Linked DNA regions of Ammoniphilus sp. CFH 90114. The protein of the gene in region 1 interacts with the protein of each later gene in a pairwise test. Links are inferred from orthologs where the notes say so. Each region holds a gene or a part of one and is shown on either strand. Other genes may lie near its edges.

What was found.
Region 2: the proteins of EIZ39_RS03855 (region 1) and EIZ39_RS07810 interact in binary tests that used the Bacillus subtilis proteins (3 or more experiments, as listed by UniProt). The link is inferred for Ammoniphilus sp. CFH 90114 from one-to-one orthologs.

Annotation. Positions count from the first base shown.
Region 1 is NZ_SDLI01000001.1:720,770-733,149, reverse strand. Bases 4,809-7,759 are described here. They hold EIZ39_RS03855 (PAS domain S-box protein), read right to left. Parts: upstream 7,263-7,759; coding sequence 5,355-7,262; downstream 4,809-5,354. Other genes in these bases: EIZ39_RS03850 (CheR family methyltransferase), read right to left, coding at 7,287-7,759; EIZ39_RS03860 (MATE family efflux transporter), read right to left, coding at 4,809-5,076. In the rest of the region: EIZ39_RS03890 (DUF2512 family protein), read right to left, coding at 1-204; EIZ39_RS03885 (Dps family protein), read right to left, coding at 216-650; EIZ39_RS03880 (hypothetical protein), read right to left, coding at 693-947; EIZ39_RS03875 (spore coat protein), read left to right, coding at 1,051-1,716; EIZ39_RS03870 (alanine/glycine:cation symporter family protein), read right to left, coding at 1,766-3,247; EIZ39_RS03865 (hypothetical protein), read left to right, coding at 3,447-3,653; more of EIZ39_RS03860, read right to left, coding at 3,703-4,808; more of EIZ39_RS03850, read right to left, coding at 7,760-8,126; EIZ39_RS03845 (response regulator), read right to left, coding at 8,136-10,856; EIZ39_RS03840 (efflux RND transporter permease subunit), read right to left, coding at 10,996-12,380. UniProt on the Bacillus subtilis protein: Phosphorylates the sporulation-regulatory proteins spo0A and spo0F. It also autophosphorylates in the presence of ATP.
Region 2 is NZ_SDLI01000003.1:17,455-29,838, reverse strand. Bases 5,224-8,178 are described here. They hold EIZ39_RS07810 (response regulator), read left to right. Parts: upstream 5,224-6,495; coding sequence 6,496-6,861; downstream 6,862-8,178. Other genes in these bases: fsa (fructose-6-phosphate aldolase), read left to right, coding at 7,818-8,178; fba (class II fructose-1,6-bisphosphate aldolase), read left to right, coding at 6,934-7,797; EIZ39_RS07815 (CTP synthase), read left to right, coding at 5,224-6,381. Outside these bases: fused isobutyryl-CoA mutase/GTPase IcmF, read left to right, coding at 1-2,741; EIZ39_RS07825 (hypothetical protein), read right to left, coding at 3,025-3,879; rpoE (DNA-directed RNA polymerase subunit delta), read left to right, coding at 4,034-4,570; more of EIZ39_RS07815, read left to right, coding at 4,780-5,223; more of fsa, read left to right, coding at 8,179-8,462; EIZ39_RS07795 (UDP-N-acetylglucosamine 1-carboxyvinyltransferase), read left to right, coding at 8,678-9,946; glpX (class II fructose-bisphosphatase), read left to right, coding at 10,054-11,025; transcription termination factor Rho, read left to right, coding at 11,178-12,384. UniProt on the Bacillus subtilis protein: Key element in the phosphorelay regulating sporulation initiation. Phosphorylation of spo0B during sporulation initiation.

The DNA.
Region 1 (12,380 bases):
AGCAACGGCAAATAATGCATCCATCAGCGTTGCCGTTGTATTCTTCGTTATACGTAAAAGCATCTGATCTCCAATAAGATAGGATAGGACGGAAAAAGCTAATGAAGTTACTATCGCGATCCCAAAGGATGCATCGGAAAACCAGAGTAAAAATGGGACAATAACAAAGCCGTTCAGAATTAACTTCCGAATTAAGCCATTCATTGAATATTACCTTACTTTCCCAGATACGAATTCAGCATCCAAACGTGCTTCTCTAAGCTCGAGAAGATTGCTAAGAACATATCTCCCGTTGTTTCATCACCAACAGATTCAGCAATCTCCATTCCATGCTTTAGCTCACCTAACATTTGAGTAAAATCGTTAACTACCGATTGAACCATTTCGTTGGCAGTCTCCGTACCCTTTGCCTCTTGAACTGAAGCCAACTCCAAACACCCAGTCATCGTAGCTACAGGTTTACCTCCGATGGCAAGTAAACGCTCGGCTAGCTCATCGATGTGCAATGCTCCTTCTGTATAAAACTCCTCAAATTTCGTATGGAGTGTAAAAAACTGCTCACCTGTTACATACCAATGGAAATTATGCAGTTTTATAAACATGACAGACCAGTTGGCAATTTGCTTGTTAATCATTTCAGTTAAGTTCATAAGATTAGCTCCCTCCTTTTTTCCTTTTGATATTCTGCCCATTTAAGCAAGTGGAAATTCTTCAATCATTTGATCAGGATTAACGTGGTGTCCCTTCTCGAATACAGCTAGCAGCATCATACCTTCTTCTTTTCGGATAACGCCATAACGAGTTGGGCTAAATTCCACTCGCATTTTTGTTTTAAGTTCCTCCAAGATATCCTTTGCTCGAACTTCTATTTGATCCATAGTAAAAGCGCCATCATTTTCGAGTATATTTACTATTTTTTCAATATCCGATGTCGTCTTCGCGTCCACATGCTCACCACCATATCAGGAGTTTTTCTCCTCCATAGTATAACCCCATCATTACGCGTCGATAATATTTGGGTAATTAAGAAACACATGAGGAGGATCTTTTATGACCGCACAATATGGCGCTCACGAAGTAATGGAAATGCATGAAGTCCTAACAGACGCTATTGACGGAATTAACCAATTTCAACTGTATCGTCCACATGCAACTGACCAGCAACTAGTACAAATGATTGATCGACATCTACAGTTTATGTTAAGTGAGTATAACCTAATGGTACAAACCCTAAATCAAAAAGGAATGAACCAGGCAGTCCCATACCGAGCTCCTAGAAATGTTTCTCCAACTTATGGGCTAGACAACCCAAGCACTCAAGCACCAAACATGTCCATTCAGAACATGGATGATCGTGATGTTGCAAGTGGAATGCTTGGATGCTATAAAGCCTCCGCTGTATTTAAAATGAACGCCGCATTGGAATGTGCAGATCCACAGTTACGCAGAACCTTGCAGCAAGGAGCTGTAAATTGTTCCGAGATGGCTTATGAAGTATGGCAATATATGAACGAAAAGGGATACTACCAAATCCCAACTATGAAAGAAATGACCACCAACACCATGATAAATACCTATACTCAGGGAGGTCCAATGAATCAAATGGGTCAAATGAACCCCATGATTCAAATGCCTGCCGGACAACATTCTGTCCACCAAGGAATGAATCCTAATGATCCTTACAATATGAGCACCATGAGAAATATGGTCTTGTAATCACGTAAAAAGAGTGTCCCCAATACTTCGAGACACTCTTTTCTATGATTTAAGAAGAAACAGATCGTCCGGAAGACTTGCTCACTGTTGCTTCATGTTGCTTATATTCCTTCTCCCAGAAGTCAGCATCCTTGATACCAAGCTTTACTGGGTCAAATACGGGATCTTTTCCTTCTTTCTTTTGATCCTCATAGTCTCTAAGAATCTTTAATGCAGGCTTAGTTAATAGTAAGATCGCAATAATGTTAAGCCAAGCCATACTTCCTACACCGATATCTCCCAATCCCCATGCAAGATCAGCTGTCTTAATACTTCCGTAGAATACTACAATAAGAAGAGCTACTTTTAGAAGATGTTCAGACCATACACGCTTTACTGTGCGATTAAGGTAGGCCAAGTTCGTTTCGGCCATATAATAGTATGCCATAATCGTTGTAAAAGCGAAGAATAAAAGAGCAATCGCTACAAATGGAGCCCCGAAACCTGGCAATACCGATTCAACGGCTTGTTGAGTGTACATTGGGCCTGGCTTTATATCTCCTAGATTATTCACGATCGGAGCAACACCGTCAGGATGTACATTGTACATTCCGGTAATAAGAATCATAAAAGCTGTGGCGGAACAAACGAACAACGTATCAATATAAACAGAAAATGCTTGAACTAGACCTTGTTTAGCTGGGTGAGAAACTTCAGCTGCTGCAGCAGCGTGCGGAGCTGTACCTTGACCTGCTTCGTTGGAATAGATTCCACGCTTTACTCCCCATGAGATGGCGGCACCAATAATCCCACCAAAAGCAGCATCTGTTCCAAAAGCACTTGTAAAGATTAATGAAATGATACCAGGTAATTGACCAATATTTACAACAACAATAATAAGAGCAACCAAAATATAACCTAATGCCATAAAAGGTACTACAACTTGTGCAACACTAGCAATACGTTTAACGCCTCCAAAGATAATGGCAGCAAGGAAACCAACTAATAGGACTCCGGTTAAAGAAGTATTAATTCCAAAGGCGTTCTCTAGTCCAGCTGCAATACTGTTCGCTTGCACGCCTGGCAGTAAAACACCAGTAGCAATAACCGTTACAAATGCGAATAAAACAGCATACCACTTGATCTTTAAACCTTTTTCAATGTAGTAAGCAGGCCCTCCTCGGAACTGACCCTCTTGCTTGGTTTTATAAACTTGACCTAGAGCTGCTTCAACGAAAGCAGATCCTGATCCTAGAAAAGCAATTAACCACATCCAAAAAACTGCACCAGGCCCCCCAAAAGCGATCGCTGTGGCTACACCTGCAATATTACCTGTACCGACTCTACCAGATAACGCAAGCGTGAGAGCTTGGAAAGAAGAAACCCCTGCCTCAGAGCTTTTTCCTTCAAACATTAATTTAATCATATCCTTAAAATGGCGAAGTTGCATAAAACGAGTCGCAATGGTGAAGAACAACCCCGTCCCAAGACATAGATAAATTAACGCTTGACTCCATATTAAGTCATTAATCATTCCTACAAGCGCTTCCAATATTTTACCTCCTCTTAACAATCACATTTTTAATACAATTATAAAATATTTATACACTTGAATAAACTATTTGTCCAGTATTTTTCCAAAAAGTTTTTAGATAGTTGGACATAATAAAATATGAGGTGACACAAGAACTCTCACATCCCCAGCTGGAGAGATTTCCCTTAATCTATTTCCTATAAGGCAGGTGATATATATGCAGAATTTTGATGTTTCCCTCATTCACCGTCTAGCAGATCAGCTAGAGGGCATTGCAAAAGATATTAAAGAGCATGTCAACTCCCCGGACGAGTTGGAAAACGATCTAGTACGGATAAACAGCATTGCTGGAAGTTTACAATCGCAAGCGCAAGCAAAAAAAATGGGAAGTAATCCAAGCATTGTTAATAATAATGTAAGATAAATACCCTAAAAAAGCTGACACAAAACATCTTCGTGTCAGCTTTTTAGACTTAGTGTGCTAATGGAATATCTTCTAGCATCGCTTTCTTTTGCTTTTGAATACGTAGTAATCTCCAGGACAAGAAAATCGCCCCAAAAGCTAACCCCGATATCAGACCAACCCAATATCCATATGCTCCAAGATCAGTAACTCTAACTAAAAGATAGCCAATTGGCAGCCCAAGAATCCAGTAAGAGATAAAGGCCATTAATAAAGTCACATTCACGTCCTTGTATCCTCTTAATGCTCCTTGTATCGGTGCAGCAATGGCATCGGATAACTGAAAATAGATCGCATAGATTAAGAATTTTTTCGTTAATTCAAGAACCAGTGCGTCGGTCGTATAGAGTCTTGCTACTTCATTGTTGAATACATAAAGCCCGATAGCACATCCTACCGCCATCAAGACCGAAAGTCCAACCCCAAGGAAACAGTACTGGTTAGCATCCTTATACCTGCCCCCACCCACTTCATAGCCTACAGCTATTGTTAGAGCCATCGAAATGCTCATAGGAACCATATAAACAAATGAAGCAAAATTAATAGCCGCTTGATGGGCAGCGATCGTTGCTGTATTAAACTCACTCATAAGTAAAGTAACTGCAGCAAAAATACTGACTTCAAAGAAAATAGCAAAGCCAATAGGTATTCCTATTGTTAGTTGTTCTTTCCAGGTTCTAAAAGAAATCCCGACCCAATTCTTAAACACCCCAAAGGTGTTAAATGGACTAACCCGGTTAATATAAACAAAGGCAATCACGAGGATGACCCAATAGGTAATGGAGGAAGCATATCCAGCTCCAACACCCCCTAACCTAGGAAAACCAAGCTTCCCAAAAATAAGAACATAATTAAAAAAGATATTAATAGGTAAAGACATCAGCGTGATCATCATCGTTACCCGTGTTTGCCCAAGAGCATCAATAAAACATCGAAGAACAGTATAGACAAAAATAGGGATAATACCAAATGATAGACCAATTAAATATTCCCTTGCAATCGTACGCACCGTATCCTCTAGCTGCATAGCACTTAATATCGGATCCAGGAACATGGCTCCAGCCACAATAACTACCACTGAGATCGCTATAGATAGATAGATTCCTTGTATGACTTGGAAAGGTACCTCATTTTTTTTCTCCGCACCAAGTAATTGAGCTACGATAGGGGTTAGTGCAAGGAGAATCCCACATAACCCCGTAGATATTGGCGCCCACAGACTCGAGCCAATCGCGACTCCAGCTAAGTCCTCTGGACCAGCATGGCCTGACATCACAATATCAAAGAAAGTCATAGAAAAAAGAGCGAGTTGTGTAATCAGAATAGGGAAAAGTATTACACTAAACTGATTTAACTTTTGCTTCCAAGAGTCCGTTTTCTTCATATTTCTTTTCCTTTCAGATAATCCTTCCAACTCTATTTGACGTTAGGAATAACGTAGTTATTACCAAGAATCTTGCAAAAAAAAACTGGTCCCATGATGGACACAGCCTCTACACAACTAATTCATTATACAACTCTTTTCATCGATTGAATACTGGAAAGCAGTCCTAGACTTGTCTTTTGCATCTGCTTTGATGTCAGGACGATATCGAAAAAACAAAAAAGACAGAAAAATGCCCCCCACGGCTGACAACTTGACAACCAAGGGGGCATCATCATTTATTTTCCAACCTTTTCAACCTTAGTAGTTGGCAAAACCACCTCAACAAGGGTTCCCTTTCCCACTTCACTTGAAATCTTTAACTTGCCTTGGTGGTTTTGAATAATGCTATGACTGACCATGAGCCCAAGTCCGGTTCCTTTATCCTTTGTCGTATAAAAAGGTTGACCGATCAAGGACAATTGTTCACTTGGTATGCCGTTACCTTGATCAATAAAGGCAATGGAAACGTCATTTTCTAACCTATCAACTTCTACCCTCACTTGTCCACCGTCTGGCATCGCCTCAATGGCATTCTTAAGAATATTGATGAACACTTGCTTTAACTTGTTTTCTTCACAGACGACAGGATAATGAGTTGTTGTATCCGAGTAATAAGCGACAATTTCCACTCCATGGAGATTGGCCTGAGCATTAAGAAGCGTAATAATGCTATCTAGCATAAGCTTTAGTTCATGCTCCTGAAAATCCATTTTCTTAGGCTTTGCAAGAAGTAAAAGTTCACTCACAATCATATTAATTCGATCTATTTCCGAAAGCATAATATGACCATATTCTTTTCCAAACCCTCCTTCTAAATCAAGCAATTGAACAAATCCTCTAAGACTTGTAAGCGGATTCCGAATTTCATGAGCAATACCCGCGGCTAATTCTCCCACAACGCTAAGTTTCTCAGACTGTTGCAAAATTTCCTGACTCTTCTTCCACTCTGTTATATCGCGAGCAAAAACATAGATCGCTGGCTCCCCTTGGTACTCCGTTGGGATCGTCTTTAGTTCCACATCAATAACTGTTCCATCTAATCTGACCCATCTTTCCTCGACAACGTCTATTTCCTTACCTAGTCTTAGATCTTCCATCATTGTGGAAGCATATGTATGATCCTCAGGGTGGATCCAGTCGAAAACGCTCTTTCCTATGATCTGATCCATCCTTTCAGCTCCGAGTAGATTAAGTCCAGTTTTATTAATAAAAGAGCAGATATCACTATGCAACTTACGTACAATGATAATCTCAGGTGATTCTTCTACTAGTTGGCGGTATTTATCTTCACTCTGTTTTAATTCCTGTGTTCTCTCTTCGACAAGACACTCTAATAGGTGATACTGAATTTTCCGTTCTGTGATATCCCGAATCGAGCAGACAAAGATAACCTCTTCCTCTACGGTTACTTGACTTACTTGCACTTCTGCAGGAAATAGACTTCCGTCCTTGCGTCTTGCCTCCACTTCAATAATCATAGACTTCGGAAAGTTTGATATTTCATCAGTCTGGAAAATGGGGAGAAGCTTAGCAATGTTCTGATTGGATATTTCTTCCTCTACGTATCCAAACATATTCCTAACACCAGGATTTACGGTATATATTTCACCAGATGCATCCATAGTTATTAACGTATCAATAGATGATTCTCCTATAGCACGAGCTAACGCTTCACTTCTTCTAAGCTGAGAGTATGCAACTTCTAGTTCTTCCGCTCGTTTCTTTAATAGCTCTTTTTGCATTTGGATCTGTTGCTGGTTTTGATAAATTTTAACGAACTCGGCTACTTTACTCTTTAGTACTAAGGGGTGAAAGGGCTTGAAAATATAATCGATAGCACCAACTGAGTAACCATGCATGACATGATCATGTGTTTGGCTTAATGCCGTAATGAACAATATCGGAATATCTCTAGACTTCCCTCTTGCTCGAATCAACTTTGCAGTTTCAAAACCATCTAAACCTGGCATTTGAACATCCAATAAAATGGCAGCGAAGTCCAGTCGAAGAACCCACTTTAATGCTTCCTCACCAGAATAAGCTCTTATTAAATTATAATGGGGAGAATGGAGTACTGCCTCAAGTGCAATCAAATTCTCTTGTCTGTCATCCACCATTAATATATTTACTGCTTGATTGTCCATGTCAACCTCGCCTTCTCTTTAACCTTATTTGATTTTCCGATAGATCTTCTCTAGACTATCCATCTCTTCATAACAATGAGCATAAGGGGTAAAAGAGAGCCCTTCACGACTGCCTAAGCCAAGAATCCCGCTTACGCCTAAGCTTTCATAAATTAATTGTTGAACACGTTCCTGCAGATCGCGGTTAAAATAGATCATCACATTCCGGCAAATAATCACGTGAAACTCGTTAAAGGAGCCGTCTGTTACTAGATTATGTTGAGCAAATACTAAATTTTCTCCTAGGAACGGATGAAATCGAACGTATTCTCTTTGAGCCGTATAGTATTCTGAAAATGATTTTGTTCCCCCTGACAAAACATAATTGCTTGTATAGCTTTGCATGCGATGGATGGGGATTTGACCTGTCTTCGCCTGTTGTAACACTTTATCATTAATATCTGTTCCATAGATGCGTGTCTTATGATATAATCCTTCCTCATGCAACAAAATAGCCATAGAGTAGACCTCTTCCCCGGTGGAACACCCTGCATGCCAAATCCGTATCGATGGCAGATCCTGAAGCAACGGCACTACCTTAGTGCGGAAAGCATGAAAAAAAGAAGGATCCCTGAACATCTCCGTGACATTAATTGAAAAATCAGCAAACAGCTTATCCATAATCTTCTTATCATGTAAAACCTTGTCTAACAATGAAGTCACCGTACTCAATTTCTCGGCTTGAATTCGGTGCCAAATTCTTCTGCGAATGGAGGAAAAGGCATAATTTCTAAAATCAAAGCCATAATGACGATAAATACCTTCCAATAGTAATTCTATTTCTAATTTTTCTAAATCACTACATAGATTTGAATGTTCTTCCAAATTCCTCACCTATTGATATAACCAGACCCTCAACAAGGAGAATAACTGGTCAAGATTTACGGGCTTGCTAATATAGTCTGAAGCCCCAGCATCAATACACTTCTGTCGGTCATGCTTCATGGCCTTCGCTGTTAACGCTATGATAGGCAATGAATGGAACTCTGGCATATGACGAATCATCTGCATGGCCTCATAACCATCCATTTCAGGCATCATGATATCCATGAGAATGAGATCTATATCAGGATGGTCTGCAAGTATATGCAATGCCTCTCTCCCATTCTCGGCGAATACTACTTCCAGCCCTTCCGCCTCTAATGCACTAGTCAGTGCGAATATATTACGCATATCATCGTCTACAACCATGATCTTACGCCCTTCTAGTGGTTCACCGGTGGATCGCTTGATCGTATCCGCATGAATTTCCTTACCTGTTATCTCTTCTATAGCTTGTTCAAAGCTGGCCGCCGATTCTTTATTTATTGGAGACAAGTCAATAACCGATTCCACTTCATGAATAGGGAGATAAAAAGTAAAGGTGCTTCCTTTACCCTCAATACTCTGTATCTCAATAAAACCACCTAATAATTGAGCTAACTCTTTGCAAATCGATAAGCCTAATCCTGTACCGCCATATTTGCGACTCGTTGTGCCATCCGCTTGGCGGAAAGCTTCAAAAATCAACTCCTGCTTATCAGGACCGATGCCAATTCCTGTATCAACGACTGAAAAACAAATATAACTGTGATGCTTATTATCCCTACCGCTTTTGGCTTCACTTCGTACCCATAAAGTAACGCTGCCTTGTTCAGTAAACTTGAATGCGTTAGAAAGTAAATTCTTGAGAATTTGGCAGACTCGCTGTTCATCTGTATGAATAATATTAGGAACTTCCTGCTCCATCTTAATTGAATATTCTATTCCCTTCTGACGAGCAATTGGCAAAAACTGACGCTCTGCAAAACGTAAGACTTCGCCTAAATCTACCTCACCTTGGTGGATATCCATTTTACCCGACTCAATTTTGGAAAGATCTAAGATATCATTGATAAGCTGCAGTAGGTCATTCCCAGAAGAATAAATGGTTCCTGCATATTCCAGTTGTTTTACCGTAAGATTATTCTCTTTATTCTCCAATAACATATGAGCTAGAATGAGTAGACTGTTTAATGGCGTCCGCAACTCATGAGACATGTTAGCCAAGAACTCTGACTTATATTTCGAACTAAGTACAACTTGGCGTGCCTTCTCTTCGAGAGCAATCTGGATTTCTTCTAACTCGTTTGTTTTTTCTTCTGAATTTTTATACTGAGCTTCTAATTCCTCATTCATCGTACGCAACTCTTCTTGCTGGAGTTGTAATTCCTCTGATTGACTTTGCAATTCTTCGTTTAAAGTCTGGGCTTCCTTTAATAACTCTTGAACTTGCATATGTTTAGCAATTCGATCGAAGGTCACCCCAAGATGTGTTGTTGCTTGTTCTAAGAGTGCTTGATGAAGCGGAGAAAACTCCTCAAAAGATGCTAACTCTAATACACCTAATACTTCTCCCTCAAATGCAATCGGTGCAATGACAACACTTGCCGGTGCGGATGCCCCTAGACCTGAGCTCACTTGGATATAATCCTCAGGAACACGCTCGAGTAAAATCGTTTTGTTTTCCAATGCAGATTGATCCACAAGACCTTCACCAATACCAATAGATGTCAATCCAAGGCTCTCACCCTGCTTACCCCTACCTGCATAAGTAGCTAATTTTGTTAGTTGATTCCCTCTTCTGTCCCTAAGGTAGATCACACCATAGCTTGCTCCAAGAATAGGAGTCATGGCAGATATATATTGACTACCTAAGGCCTTTAGATCATTCAACCCTTGTGCTAGCATAGAAAGCTCAGCTAATTTCGATTTTAACCACCCTTGTTCCTGAATACTCTCCTTATAAGTCCGCTCTAATCTTTCATGCTCTTCTAACGCCGCTGCCATTTCGTTAAAAGCAATGGCGATCTCGCCAATCTCGTCCTTCGATACGACCTCAGCTCTCGGCAATTGCTCAGCACCATAAACGACACTCCTCATTACGTTTTTCACACGTGCAAGTCTGTTAGTTACCGTATGAACTACCCATATTGACATACCTATACCAAACAAAATAACAAAAACAGAAGCGATGACGACCATATTCATGGCTCTCTCATACGTTTGCATAGAAGTCACTAATGTTTCTTCCATCACACCTTCTTGGAAATCAATCAAGGCTTCTATAGAGGATACTAGGCTTTGTCTGTGAGTTTCTAATAAGGCTTGTTTCTCTATGGCCTCCTCATTCTGTAGTGCCAAGTCAAGCATAATAATTTGTTGAACGGCAGTATTGTAAATCTGATAATCTTTATTCAAATTACCTAATAGCTCTTTACCTTGTTGAAGATTAATGATATTGCTGAGTTTCTGTAAGGTGTCCGTCACCATACGATGAGAAACTTGGATAGCTTCAATATTTTCATTATTAAAGTGTTCACCAGCAGAAAACGTAACTCCGTTGATTTCTCTTCCGATCTGACCTACTTCGAAGCGAATTTGATTGGCAAGCTGAATCTTTTCATATCGATCCGTAACGAGCTTATTCATACTTCGATTTTGATTATTCATCATACTGACAATACTAACGAGTAGTAGGATCATCAGCATGATGATAAACCCAAATCCCATAAATAATCTTATCTTAAGATTCATAAGCGTATCCTTTCAATTCTTTGTTTAATAACACATTTCTCTTTATATTTTTTAAATCCTGCTTTTTATCTTTTTTAATAAGAAAAAATAAAAACAGCATCCTGTCCATGACACAGATGCTGTCTTAAGTCACAACTCTTTATCCCTTATTACGTATTCTAGAAAGGGATAAATAAAAGGTTGGCGTTAAAATAAGCGTTAATACCGTAGAAAACAATAATCCTGAAACAATCGATATGGCTAAAGGCTTAAACAATACATCTCCGCTAAAAACAATCGGCAGAAGTGCTGCTATTGACGTCAGGGAAGTCAATATGATCGGACGAATTCTAGCTCTGCCAGAATCTTTAATAGCTTCCTCAATATCTTCCCCCACTTCTCTCCTCTGTTCAATAAACTCGATAAGGATAATTGAATTCCTTACCGCTATTCCTGATAAGGAGACTATTCCTAGAACAGCTAAAAAACTTAGAGGGGTTTGGGTGATGAATAAACCAATTATCGCTCCCGTGACTGCCAAGTAGACGGAACTCAAAATAAGTACTGGCATCGATAAAGAATTAAACTGAATGACAATTACGAGATATATAAGAAAGAGAACAATGACGAATAGTTTCGTCACTTCAATAAAAAAATCGGTTCGCTCCGAAGTTTCTCCACCTACATTGAGTGTATAGTCTCCTCTAAGTGACTCTTTCATCTGATTAGTAATGACAAGGGCACTCTGTTCGAATTCTTTCTTTTTACCCTCCACAGGATACGCCCGAACGGTGATGGTTCTTTTCCCATCCTGATGGGGAATTCGTTGTATCTGTTCTGTAATATTTTCAGTTACGAGAGAATGAACGGATACGGTTGGATAAACCTGTTGATAATCCTTAGGCCGCAATTCAATTTTAGAGAGATCAACCTCTCCCTCTCCGCCTTGCGTATCTAAGAACACTTTTAAGTCACGACGTTCTACACCATCATCAAAAATACCAAGTTGAATACCAGTGCTTGCAAGTCTGACTTGTTCACTTATTTCTTGTGTTGTGAATCCAAAGTAATCCAATTTTGCTCGATCCGGAATATATTCAATAACGGGCTGTGGAGTCCCAATATCCACTGTAACTAATTTAGTTTCCTCAATCGCAGCTAATTTAAGCTTTAATATCTCGGCTAGATCAATGAGCTCTTCAAGACCAGGACCAACAATCTGGATAGCCACGGGTGCACCTACAGGTGGACCTGATTCAATAGTCTCTAGCATAATGTCGGCAGAAGGATAATTCTCTCGTAATACCATTTCCCATCGAGCCATCATGGCTGTAGTTGAAGTCTGTTCCAGGTCCACACGCACTAAGATCTGCCCTGTATTCAAGCCAGGATTGGCTAGGGTTGAATTAAACAATCCAGGCAAACCTGTCCCTGCAAAAACAGCTGTTTCTTTAATGGCAGGATCTTGAAGTAATTGTCGTTCAATCGATTCTAGTTGACTATATGTGTCTACTAACTTGGTTCCATTAGGCAAGGTAACCTGAA
Region 2 (12,384 bases), on another replicon or contig:
CATTAGCAGAAGAATTAGCAGAAGGCGAAAAGCCGGATGATACACTAGCAACCACGTTAGAGAAAATTCAAGAAATGGTTGCTGCTACTGTCCCTGTACTTGGAATAACAGGAACAGGAGGAGCAGGGAAAAGCTCTTTAACAGATGAGTTAGTTCGACGTTACCTTGAACACTTCCCTAATCGATCCGTTGCGATTATTTCGGTGGATCCTTCCAAGCAAAAGACAGGTGGAGCCTTGCTTGGCGACCGAATTCGTATGAATGCAATTAACAGCCCTAGGGTTTATATGCGCAGTCTGGCAACACGGGGCTCTAAGAGTGAGCTGAGTGCTGCCACCAAGGAAGCGGTAAATATCGTTAAAGCAGCAGGCTATGATTTCGTTATCGTGGAGACGAGTGGAATTGGTCAGGGGGATTCCAGCATTGTGGATCTAGTGGATGTCTCGATGTACGTGATGACGAGCGAGTTCGGGGCGGCTACTCAGCTGGAGAAGATCGATATGATTGATTATGCTGACCTGATCGTAATCAATAAGTTTGAACGACGAGGGTCTGAAGATGCTCTCCGCGATGTGCGCAAGCAATTTAAGAGAAGCCGTAATGTATTCGATTTGGCAGATGAAGATGTCCCTGTTTTTGGTACGATTGCCAGCCAGTTTAATGATCAAGGAACGAATATTTTATTTGCCAACCTCATGAAAACGATAGAGACAAAGGTAGGGGGAAGCTGGTCTACTTCTCTAGATGCGAAGGTTAGTAAAGTGACCAAGAAAAACATGATTATCCCTCCAGAGAGAGTACAGTACTTAGGAGAGATTGTTTATACGATTCGCCAGTATAAGAAGTTTACTGAAGAGCAAGTGGGATATGCTCGTAAGCTTTTTCAGTTGCGCGGGACTCGAGAGCTTTTTGCTGGGGATGCAGAATTTGTATCGAAGCTAGAAGAGATGATTGCTTTTTATGAGGGTAAACTTCACCCTGAGTGCAAACAGTTCCTTGAAAGCTGGCCAAGACTGAAGAAAGCTTATACGAAGGATCAATTTATCACTCAGATTCGGGATGGAAAGTTAATTACCGAGCTTTTTACCGAGACGCTCTCAGGCAATAAGATTCCAAAGATTAGCTTGCCCAAATATGAGGACTTGGGTGAGTTGTTGCTGTGGGCAATGAAGGAAAATTTGCCAGGCTACTTTCCGTATACGGCAGGAGTATTTCCGTTCAAGCGAACGAATGAGGATCCGAAGCGAATGTTTGCGGGTGTTGGGACACCTGACCGGACGAATCGTCGATTTCACTTTCTCTGTGAGGGTGAGGAAGCCAAGCGGCTATCGACAGCATTTGATAGTGTGACTCTATATGGGCAAGATCCGGATTATCGCCCTGATATCTATGGGAAAATTGGCAATAGTGGTGTAAGCGTATGCACACTGGATGATATGAAAAAGCTGTTTGCAGGGTTTGATCTCTGTCACCCTTCTACAAGTGTATCGATGACGATTAATGGTCCAGCTCCTATTATCCTAGCCATGTATATGAATACAGCTATTACGCAGCAACTCAAGCGGTTTGTGCAGGAGAACGGTCGCGAACCCCATCCGGAAGAGGCAGAAAAGATCAAGGATGATACGTTAGGTGTCGTACGGGGCACGGTTCAGGCTGATATTTTAAAAGAAGACCAAGGACAAAACACTTGTATTTTCTCTACCGAGTTTGCTTTGAAAATGATGGGAGATATACAGGAGTACTTCATCGAAAAGAAGGTTCGCAACTATTATTCTGTTTCCATCAGCGGTTATCATATTGCTGAAGCCGGAGCAAACCCGATATCTCAGTTGTCATTCACCCTTGCGAATGGCTTTACTTTTGTGGAGTATTACCTAAGCCGAGGTATGCACATTGATGATTTTGCTCCGAACTTATCGTTTTTCTTTAGTAATGGCCTTGACCCAGAGTATACTGTACTCGGGCGTGTCGCTCGTCGAATCTGGTCTACTGTGATGAAGCACAAGTACAATGGGAATGAACGAAGCCAAAAGTTGAAGTACCATATTCAGACTTCAGGTCGATCCCTCCATGCCCAAGAAATGGACTTTAATGATATCCGCACAACGCTGCAAGCGTTGATTGCCATCTATGATAATTGCAACTCGCTGCATACGAATGCCTATGATGAAGCCGTTACAACTCCAACAGAAAATTCTGTGCGACGGGCTATGGCGATTCAGATGATTATTAATAAGGAGTTCGGGTTAGCGAAGAATGAGAATCCACTGCAAGGGTCGTTCATTATCGATGAGCTTACAGACTTGGTAGAGGAAGCCGTGATGGCTGAGTTTGAGCGGATCAATCATCGCGGAGGGGTCTTAGGTGCGATGGAAACCCAATATCAGAGGGGGAAGATTCAAGAGGAATCTCTTTTTTATGAGCACAAGAAGCACACGGGAGAGCTGCCGATTATCGGGGTGAACACGTTTTTTAATCCGACTGCGGATGAAAGTGCCTATGAGATTGAATTAGCTCGCTCTACGGAAGAAGAAAAGGAAACTCAAATTCGCAATCTTCGGTCCTTCTGGGAACAGCATAAAGATGTGGCGCCGGCTGCTTTGGAACGCTTGAAAAACACAGCTCGTGCAAATGGGAATCTGTTTGCGGAATTGATGGAGACGGTGAAAGTGGCTTCCTTAGGCCAGATTACGAAGGCTCTATACGAAGTAGGAGGGCAGTATCGAAGGAATATGTAACGGAAAAAGCTTGGCGGGCGCCAAGCTTTTGTATAAACCTGTTGCCAAAAGGAGAAAAAGAAAAGGGGAAGAGTAGGCTAAGGATGAGTCGGACATAGGAACCTTTATCTTCCTAGAAATCCTCTCGTGGATAGTTTTTCCGGACACAGAATCCGCTATTTGCTCCAAAACAGGTAAAAGAGCGCGTGTTTTTAACAAATAAAGGAACGTATGTCCGATTGACCTTAATTCCAAGCCGTTTTTACCCAAATAAGGTACCTGATGTCCGCGAACGTAGGAATCCCTAATTAATTTTCTTAATTACCCCTCTGGTGAAGACTTCAATAAGTTGCTCATGGCTAGAACCGGGTACGACAAGGTAGGTTCCCGGACTAAGATGTTCAATTGCACCGAACTTAACAAGGGACTCATTAAATTCCTGTCCATTGGCTACTAGACCTGCGTCCTGGACAGCTTGTGCCAGTTGAAGGGCATTCATTCCGGGCTCGAACGTAAAGGGTATCGCTTCTGTCAACTGCTTCTTCAGCTCTTCATTTTCTTGTTGAAGGGAGGCAATCTTCGCTTCTAGTTCAGCTTTTTCTTTTTCCCAGTCGCTTAGGGGCTTGTCAACTTCGGCTTCTTGCGGTTCAATGATGTTCTCTTGAGACTCTGGCTCCTCTTTAGAAGAAAAGGCCTCATATACCGTCGGATTAGACTCCGGTTCATGTTCTTTATTCAATTTAAATTCATAAATATAGCCCGAGACGGAAATCAGGATCAAAAGAAAAAAGGATAAGGTTAATACAGGTTTCTTCTTCTTTGGGCTAGTTGGACGAGGTCGAGAGGTTTCCCGAATGACTTTTCCTGTGTGACGGATGTCCTTCAGGATCCAGCAGTCCTTGGCCTCGCTAATGGTTACGGTATAGGTTAGTCCCTTATAATCTAAGCTAAGAGTGAAAATCGTCTCGAATACATCTTCGGCGATCTCGTCAATGACACCCTCTTCGAGTGCTTTAATAGTGGTTGCACCAGGAGCAAAGCCCTGAAGAAAGGGGGCAGGTCGCTCGGAAACAGTCTTAGACAGGATAATAGGCTTGGATTTTGCCTTGAGCAGTTTACCAAATGTAGAGCCTATGGAAGAGTATATGCTGTACGTCATTGTAACTCCTTTTTCAACTCTATTGTATATACTTGATATTGTACCATACATAAAACTGAAAAAGATGCGAGGAAATGTTTGACACTAGTACTATTTTATATAAAAATAGGAATACTAGATGAATAGAATTTTTTCTAGAAGGGAAGTGCGGATCTTGGCAAATCAAACAGAGCAGGACAAATGGCAGGAAGTTGCTCTTGTAGATATTTCTTACGAGGTATTAGATCGTGCAAGCAAGACCATGAACTACAAGGAAATCTTTAAGGATGCAGCCAACTTAAAGGGGCTTACCGATGAAGAACTAATGGAGCTTGTTCCGCAAGTATATACGGAGATGAACCTGGATGGCCGATTCATCTGTATCAGCGCCGGTGAATGGGGACTCAAGAAGTGGTACACTACAGAGGCGATTGAAGAATCCATTGAGGCCTTGGCAAGAGCGAAGGGTATCGATGATGATGACGATGATTATGGCTTCGATGATGAAGAAATTACAGATGAAGATTTCACAGAGATCGAGGACTACGATAATCCTGATGAAGACGAAGAAGTAGATGATGAAGAGGTTGAAGAAGAAGAAGACCTAGAATTTGAAGAAGAGGAAGATGGCGAGTTCGAAGAGGAAGGCGACGATGAATTTGCCGATGATGAAGAGGGAGATGACGTCGACGAAGAGGACGACGATAAATAGGCTCAACCTAAGTTAATTTTTCCTTGACAACAAGTTGTTTCCTTATGTAGAATTCTCGATGGGCTAATTAATGGTATCGAAAGAAATAAGAAACAAAAGTGCCCCTTACCGACTTAGAGGTTTGGGAGTATCTTTTGTTTTTTTTTTGTTTAACTTGCAAAAGATAGAAACTAATGACATGTTGGATCATGCAGAAAAGAGGGGTAGCTATGGCAAAGTACATTTTCGTCACGGGAGGAGTTGTTTCTTCTCTTGGTAAGGGTATTACGGCAGCGTCGTTAGGTCGACTGCTTAAGAACAGAGGACTGCGGGTCACGATGCAGAAGCTAGATCCGTACATCAACATTGATCCAGGTACAATGAGTCCGTATCAGCATGGAGAAGTTTTTGTTACCGATGACGGAGCAGAGACGGACTTGGACTTGGGCCACTACGAGCGCTTTATCGATGTTAACCTGAATTCCAACAGCAATGTGACAACAGGGAAGATTTATTCTTCTGTCATTAATAAGGAACGCCGTGGAGATTATCTAGGTGGAACGGTTCAAGTTATTCCACACATCACGAATGAAATTAAAGAGAGAGTGTTCCGTGCTGGACGTACAGGAGATGTGGATGTGGTCTTGACGGAAATCGGGGGAACGGTAGGGGATATCGAGAGCTTACCATTCTTAGAAGCGATTCGTCAGATTAAGAGCGATATCGGTCGGGAAAATGTGATGTACATCCACTGCAGCTTGATTCCTTATCTTTCTGCTGCAGGAGAATTAAAGACGAAACCTACTCAGCACAGTGTAAAAGAGCTTCGCAGCTTAGGAATTCAACCGAATGTCGTGGTTTGCCGAACAGAGCAGCCTCTCTCTCAAGATATGAAGGATAAATTAGCACTGTTCTGCGATATCGATCCGAAGGCGGTTATTGAAGCACGCGATGCGGAGACGCTATATGAAGTTCCGTTAATGATGAAGGAACAAGGCTTAGATGACTATGTGGTGAAACACTTGGGTCTGCAGGCAGGCGAACCGGATATGACCGAGTGGGAGGAGTTAGTCCGTAAGGTTAAGAATCTTACAGATACGACTCGAATTGCCATTGTTGGTAAGTATGTAGCGCTTCACGATGCTTATCTCAGCGTAGCAGAAGCCTTATACCATGCTGGATTTGATAATGGAACAGATATAGATATCAAGTGGGTGGATGCCGAAGAGGTAACTCCGGACAACGTTCAGGAAATGTTGGGAGATGTGGACGGAATCTTAGTACCGGGCGGATTTGGTGATCGCGGAGTGGAAGGGAAGATTACTGCTGCTCGTTTTGCTCGTGAGAATAAAGTTCCTTTCCTTGGGATTTGCCTAGGTATGCAAATTGCCTGCATAGAGTATGCTCGTCACGTCCTGGGATACGAGGGAGCCAACAGTTCGGAGATTAACCCTGATACGAAGTATCCGGTCATTGACTTGCTACCAGAACAAAAGGATATTGAAAACCTTGGGGGTACGATGCGTCTAGGCCTTTCTCCTTGCAAGGTGGAAGAAGAAAGCTTAGTTTATCATGCTTACGAGAGTACCTTAATCTACGAGCGCCATCGTCACCGTTACGAGTTTAACAATGAGTACCGTGAAGAGATGAAGAAGGCTGGATTCCGTTTCAGTGGAACTTCTCCTGACGGACGCTTAGTAGAGTGCATTGAAGTTGTGGATCATCCATGGTATGTGGCTACACAGTTCCATCCGGAGTTTACCTCTCGTCCGAACCGTCCACAACCGTTATTCCGTAAGTTTGTACAAGCTTCTAAGCAATTAAAGCAATAAATTCAGATTTTTTTAGCAGGAATTTTCTACCTCTACGACGAATGTAAGAGATGGTGTTTAGAAAAAAAGATGGAACTCGTTTTCCAATCACGTCATAGAGGAGGAACAGCAGGTATGTCTCAGAACAAGGTACTTATTGTAGACGATCAGTATGGAATTCGCGTGCTTCTTTATGAAGTGTTTGGCAAGGAAGGGTACGAAACCTTCCAAGCAGCCAACGGTAAGGAAGCTCTGGACATTGTGACGAAGCAATCGCCTGACTTGGTAATCTTAGATATGAAGATCCCAGGGATGGATGGACTCGAGATATTGAAGGAAATTAAAAAGATTGATAAGAGCATTAAGGTTATCATGATGACTGCATACGGTGAACTGGACATGATAAAGGAAGCCACTGAACTTGGCGCTATTACCCATTTCACCAAGCCGTTTGACATTGATGAACTTAGATTGGCGGTTAAGAGCCAATTGGCTGTGTAAGAACAACTCCTGGGAAAGCAACATGTCTTTCCCATCCTGTTAAAGAAAGAACCATTTTTAGGAGGATCGATCATGCCGTTAGTGTCGATGAGAGAAATGCTGAACAAAGCTGTAGAAGGAAAGTATGCTGTAGGGCAGTTTAACTTGAATAACCTAGAGTTTACCCAAGCCATTCTTCAAGCAGCGAAAGAAGAGAACTCTCCAGTAATCCTTGGAGTCAGTGAAGGTGCTGCTCGTTATATGGGTGGATTCAAGACGGTTGTCGCTATGGTGAAGGCTCTTATGGAAGAGTACCAGGTGAATGTACCCGTAGCGATTCACTTAGATCACGGTTCATCTTTCGAAAAATGCGTTGAAGCGATGTACGCTGGATTTACATCCGTTATGATTGATGGATCCCATCATCCGCTTGAAGAGAACATTGCCTTAACGAAGAAGGTTGTAGATGTTGCTCATACCTTAGGAATTTCCGTAGAAGCTGAATTAGGACGCATTGGTGGACAAGAGGACGACTTGATTGTTGATGACGCGGAAGCTGCTTATGCGGTACCTGCTGAATGTGATCAGTTAGTCCGCGAAACAGGCGTAGATTGCTTTGCTCCGGCTCTGGGATCTGTTCACGGACCTTACAAGGGTGAGCCAAATCTAGGATTTGACCGTATGGAAGAGATCCAAAAGCTTACAGGTGTACCTTTAGTTTTACACGGAGGAACAGGTATTCCAACAAAGGATATTGGGCGTGCGATTTCCTTAGGGACAGCTAAAATCAATGTAAACACCGAGAACCAAATGGCATCTGCCGCAACGGTTCGTAAGGTTCTAGCTGAGAAGCCAAATGAGTATGATCCACGCAAATACTTAGGTCCTGCTCGCGAAACGATTAAGGAAACGGTAAAAGCGAAGATGCGCGAATTCGGAAGCAGCAATCAAGCGTAAACCAAACCAGGAGGAACGCAATGAAATTTTTCATCGATACGGCGAATGTTAATGAAATCCGTGAAGTGAATAGTTGGGGAGTACTGGCTGGAGTTACGACCAATCCTTCTCTTGTGGCTAAGGAAGGGCGGGATTTCATTGAGAACCTCAAGGAGATCATTGAAATCGTAGATGGCCCAATTAGTGCTGAAGTGATTAGTACAGAAGCAGAGGGCATGATTGAAGAAGGGGAAAAGCTGGCTTCTTTATCGAAGAACATTGTCATTAAGGTTCCGATGACAGCAGAAGGTCTTAAGGCTGTTAAGCATTTCGCAAGCAAACAAATTAAGACGAATGTGACGCTTGTCTTTTCCGCTAATCAAGCCTTACTGGCTGCTCGAGCTGGTGCGACTTATGTTTCACCGTTCTTGGGGCGCCTAGATGATATCGGTCAGGATGGGCTATTGCTGATCTCCGATATTGTTGACATTTTCAATGCTCATGGTTTGGAGACGGAGATTATCTCAGCGAGTATTCGTCATCCTATTCATGTCACAGAAGCAGCGAAAATGGGAGCTCATATCGCAACTATCCCGCATAAGGTGTTTGAGCAGATGCTGAAGCATCCTTTAACAGATCAAGGGATTGAAAAATTCTTGGCTGATTGGGAGAATGCAAAAAAATAAGAAGTTAATTGGAGCCCATGGGGCACCTCAAACAAGCTATAAATTTCGACAGTAGAAAAAAAGCACCTTATATAAGGTGCTTTTCCTCCTGTCAGCCTGTATTAGAGAAGTTTCCTAGACTCCAACCTCAATCCCTTAACCTCACCTAATTATTGTCAAATCAAAAAGATCACAAAAAAGAGACAACAGAGAAGAGAACCGAGCGGGAGGCAATTATGGAGAAACTGTGCATTAAAGGCGGAATACCGCTTAAGGGGAAAGTTTCAATCAGTGGAGCCAAAAACAGTGCCGTCGCATTGATTCCTGCAACCATCTTGGCTGAATCTCCGACGATTATTGATAATCTTCCAAAAATTAATGATGTACAAATCTATATCGAGATCTTAAAAGAACTAGGGGCTAAGGTCGAGCTAGATGGCCATTCTCTTTATGTGGATCCAACCGGAATCGCACCTAAGCCTCTTCCAAACGGGAAAGTAAAAAAGCTTAGAGCCTCCTATTATTTAATGGGTGCTTTATTAGGACGTTTCGGCGAAGCATTCATTGGGCTGCCTGGAGGATGTAACTTAGGTCCACGTCCAATTGATCAGCATATTAAAGGTTTTGAAGCACTGGGGACAAAAATTGAATCTCGTGATGGAGCGCTTTCCTTAGTGGCTGAGGAGCTCATCGGAAATAAGATCTATCTTGATGTTATCAGTGTAGGAGCAACCATTAATATTATGTTGGCTGCTTCAAGGGCAAAAGGCACAACCATTATTGAGAACGCGGCTAAAGAGCCGGAGATCATTGATGTAGCAACCTTGCTGTCATCTATGGGTGCCTCGATTAAAGGGGCGGGTACGGACGTTATTCGAATTACGGGTAAGTCAGAGCTCAGCGGATGTCGTCATTCGATTATTCCTGATCGTATTGAAGCCGGTACTTATATGATTGCTGCTGCTGCAACGCAAGGGGATGTTGTGATTGATCAGGTGATCCCCCGTCATCTTGAAGGAATCTCTGCGAAGCTAGAAGAGATGGGTGTAAAAGTGATTGAACAGGATGAGTCTATTCGGGTCATTGGAGAGAAATTTTATCGTTCTATTGATGTGAAAACAGGAGCTTATCCGGGCTTTGCTACTGATCTGCAGCAACCTATGACAGCGTTGCTTACCCTTGCACAAGGGACAAGCATGGTAACCGATAATATCTATACTGCACGCTTCCGTCATGTGGATGAGTTAGTTCGTATGGGAGCGCAGATTAAGGTAGAAGGACGTTCCGCTATCATCGAGGGCGTGAAGCAATTGCAGGGGGCAACCGTAAAGGCGGCTGACTTGAGAGCTGGAGCAGCCCTTATCGTCGCAGCACTTGCAGCTGAGGGAGTCACCGAAATTACTGGAGTCGAGCACATTGACCGAGGGTATGATATTTTAGAAGAGAAGCTGCGGTTCTTAGGTGCAGAAATTTGGCGTGAACAGAAGGAAAGCACGGAAGAATAATAGGCATATTTTCTTCAAAAGTGCTATCATATTTAACGGAAAAGTGTTTAATGTGTTATCCTTAATTCCGTAAGGGTCGACAGGATAGATAAGAGAGGATGATGGAGATGGAACGGAGTTTATCACTAGAATTAGTGCGCGTAACAGAAGCGGCTGCCTTAGCCTCTGCGCGTTGGATGGGTTTTGGAAAAAAGGATGAAGCAGATGATGCCGCTACGACAGCTATGCGTGCGGAGTTTAACTCTGTACCGATGGTGGGTACGGTCGTGATTGGAGAAGGAGAGATGGATGAGGCTCCGATGCTTTATATCGGGGAAAAACTCGGACTTGGTCTCGGACCTTCTGTTGACGTAGCTGTAGATCCATTAGAAGGTACCAACATTGTAGCTAAGGGATTATGGAACGCCATGAGTGTCCTTGCTGTTGCAGATAAGGGAAATCTGCTGCATGCTCCAGATATGTATATGGATAAGATTGCTGTTGGTCCAGAGTGTGTAGGAGCGATTGACATCGATCGTACAGTCCGTGAAAACCTTGAGGCGGTAGCCAAATGTAAAGGGAAAGATCTTCGTGAGTTAACAGCGATTATCTTAGATCGCCCTCGTCATGAGAAGATTATTCAAGAGGTTCGCGATGCTGGAGTTCGTATTAAGTTGATCTCCGATGGCGATGTTTCAGCGGCTATTAGTACGGCATTCCAGGACACAGGTGTGGATATTCTATTTGGGGCCGGCGGTGCACCAGAAGGCGTAATTTCAGCTGTTGCTTTGAAGTGTCTCGGTGGAGAAATTCAAGGTCGTCTGCTTCCGCAGAACGAAGAAGAGATCGAGCGATGCAAGCGAATGGGATTAGTGGATCCTCACCAGGTTCTTCGTATGGAAGATTTAGTAAAAGGTGATGACGCCATCTTTGCTGCTACCGGGGTTACAGATGGGGAATTCCTTCGCGGCGTTCGCTTTAGTGGAAACAGAGCAACGACTCATTCCGTTGTGATGAGAGCGAAAACGGGAACGATCCGTTTCGTTGAAGGGCAGCATCGTTTAGAGCTTAAGCCTAATCTTGTTATGAAAAATGTCTAGTGATGTAATAAAATGATAGGAAGCTGGGGATAATGGTTGGATAGTTTATGGACTTTTCGATTCTATCCCTAGTTGGCTATAATAGATCTTATAGACATAGGATATATCATGAAATTGGAACTGAAAGTTGGTGTTAATTCTAGCATATGGACATGCATTTAGCGGAATTAGAAGAGAAGAAATTAACGGATTTGTACAAGCTAGCTAAGCAATTCCAGATATCGTATTATGGGACCATGAAAAAGAAAGAACTGATTTTTGCGATTCTGCGGGCTCAAGCAGAAAAAAGCGGCTTTATGTTTATGGAAGGGGTATTGGAAATCCTGGCAGACGGATACGGTTTCCTTCGACCGATCAACTATTTGCCAAGCGCAGAGGATATTTATATATCTGCTTCACAGATCCGCAGGTTTGATCTGCGTACTGGGGACAAGGTTTCCGGTAAAGTTAGACCCCCGAAAGAAAACGAACGCTATTTCGGCTTATTGCATGTAGAGGCTGTCAATGGTGAAGATCCCGAAATCGCTTCGGAACGGCTTCATTTTCCTGCCCTAACACCTCTCTATCCCCAAAAGAAGCTTGTATTGGAAACCTCACCTGATCGTTTATCTTCAAGAGTTATCGATCTTTTAGCTCCTGTCGGTCTAGGACAGCGCGGTCTTATTGTAGCGCCGCCTAAAGCAGGGAAGACGGTTTTGTTAAAGGAAATTGCGAATAGTATCGCAGAAAATCATCCAGATATTGAATTGTTCGTCTTATTAATTGATGAACGTCCAGAGGAAGTAACCGATATGCAACGATCCGTGAAAGCGGAAGTGGTGGCTTCTACCTTTGATGAACTTCCTGAAAACCACATTAAAGTAGCAGAGCTTGTTTTGGAACGTGCCCAGCGCTTGGTTGAGCATAAGAAAGATGTCGTTATTCTTATGGATAGTATCACACGTCTCGCACGGGCCTACAATCTAGTTATCCCACCAAGTGGTCGTACGCTTTCTGGGGGGATTGATCCTGCTGCTTTCCACCGTCCTAAGCGTTTCTTTGGATCCGCTCGTAACATTGAAGAAGGCGGAAGCTTGACCATCCTAGCGACGGCTCTTGTTGAGACAGGTTCGCGGATGGATGACGTGATTTACGAAGAGTTCAAAGGTACAGGAAATATGGAGCTGCATCTTGACCGTAAATTGGCAGAACGGCGAATTTATCCTGCTATTGATATCCGACGTTCGGGAACTCGCCGTGAGGAGTTATTGTTATCTAAGTTCGAATTGGAAAAGATCTGGACCATGCGCAAGACGATGTCCGAGCATCCGGAATTTACCGATATGTTCTTAAGAAAAATTGGCGAAACCAAAACCAACC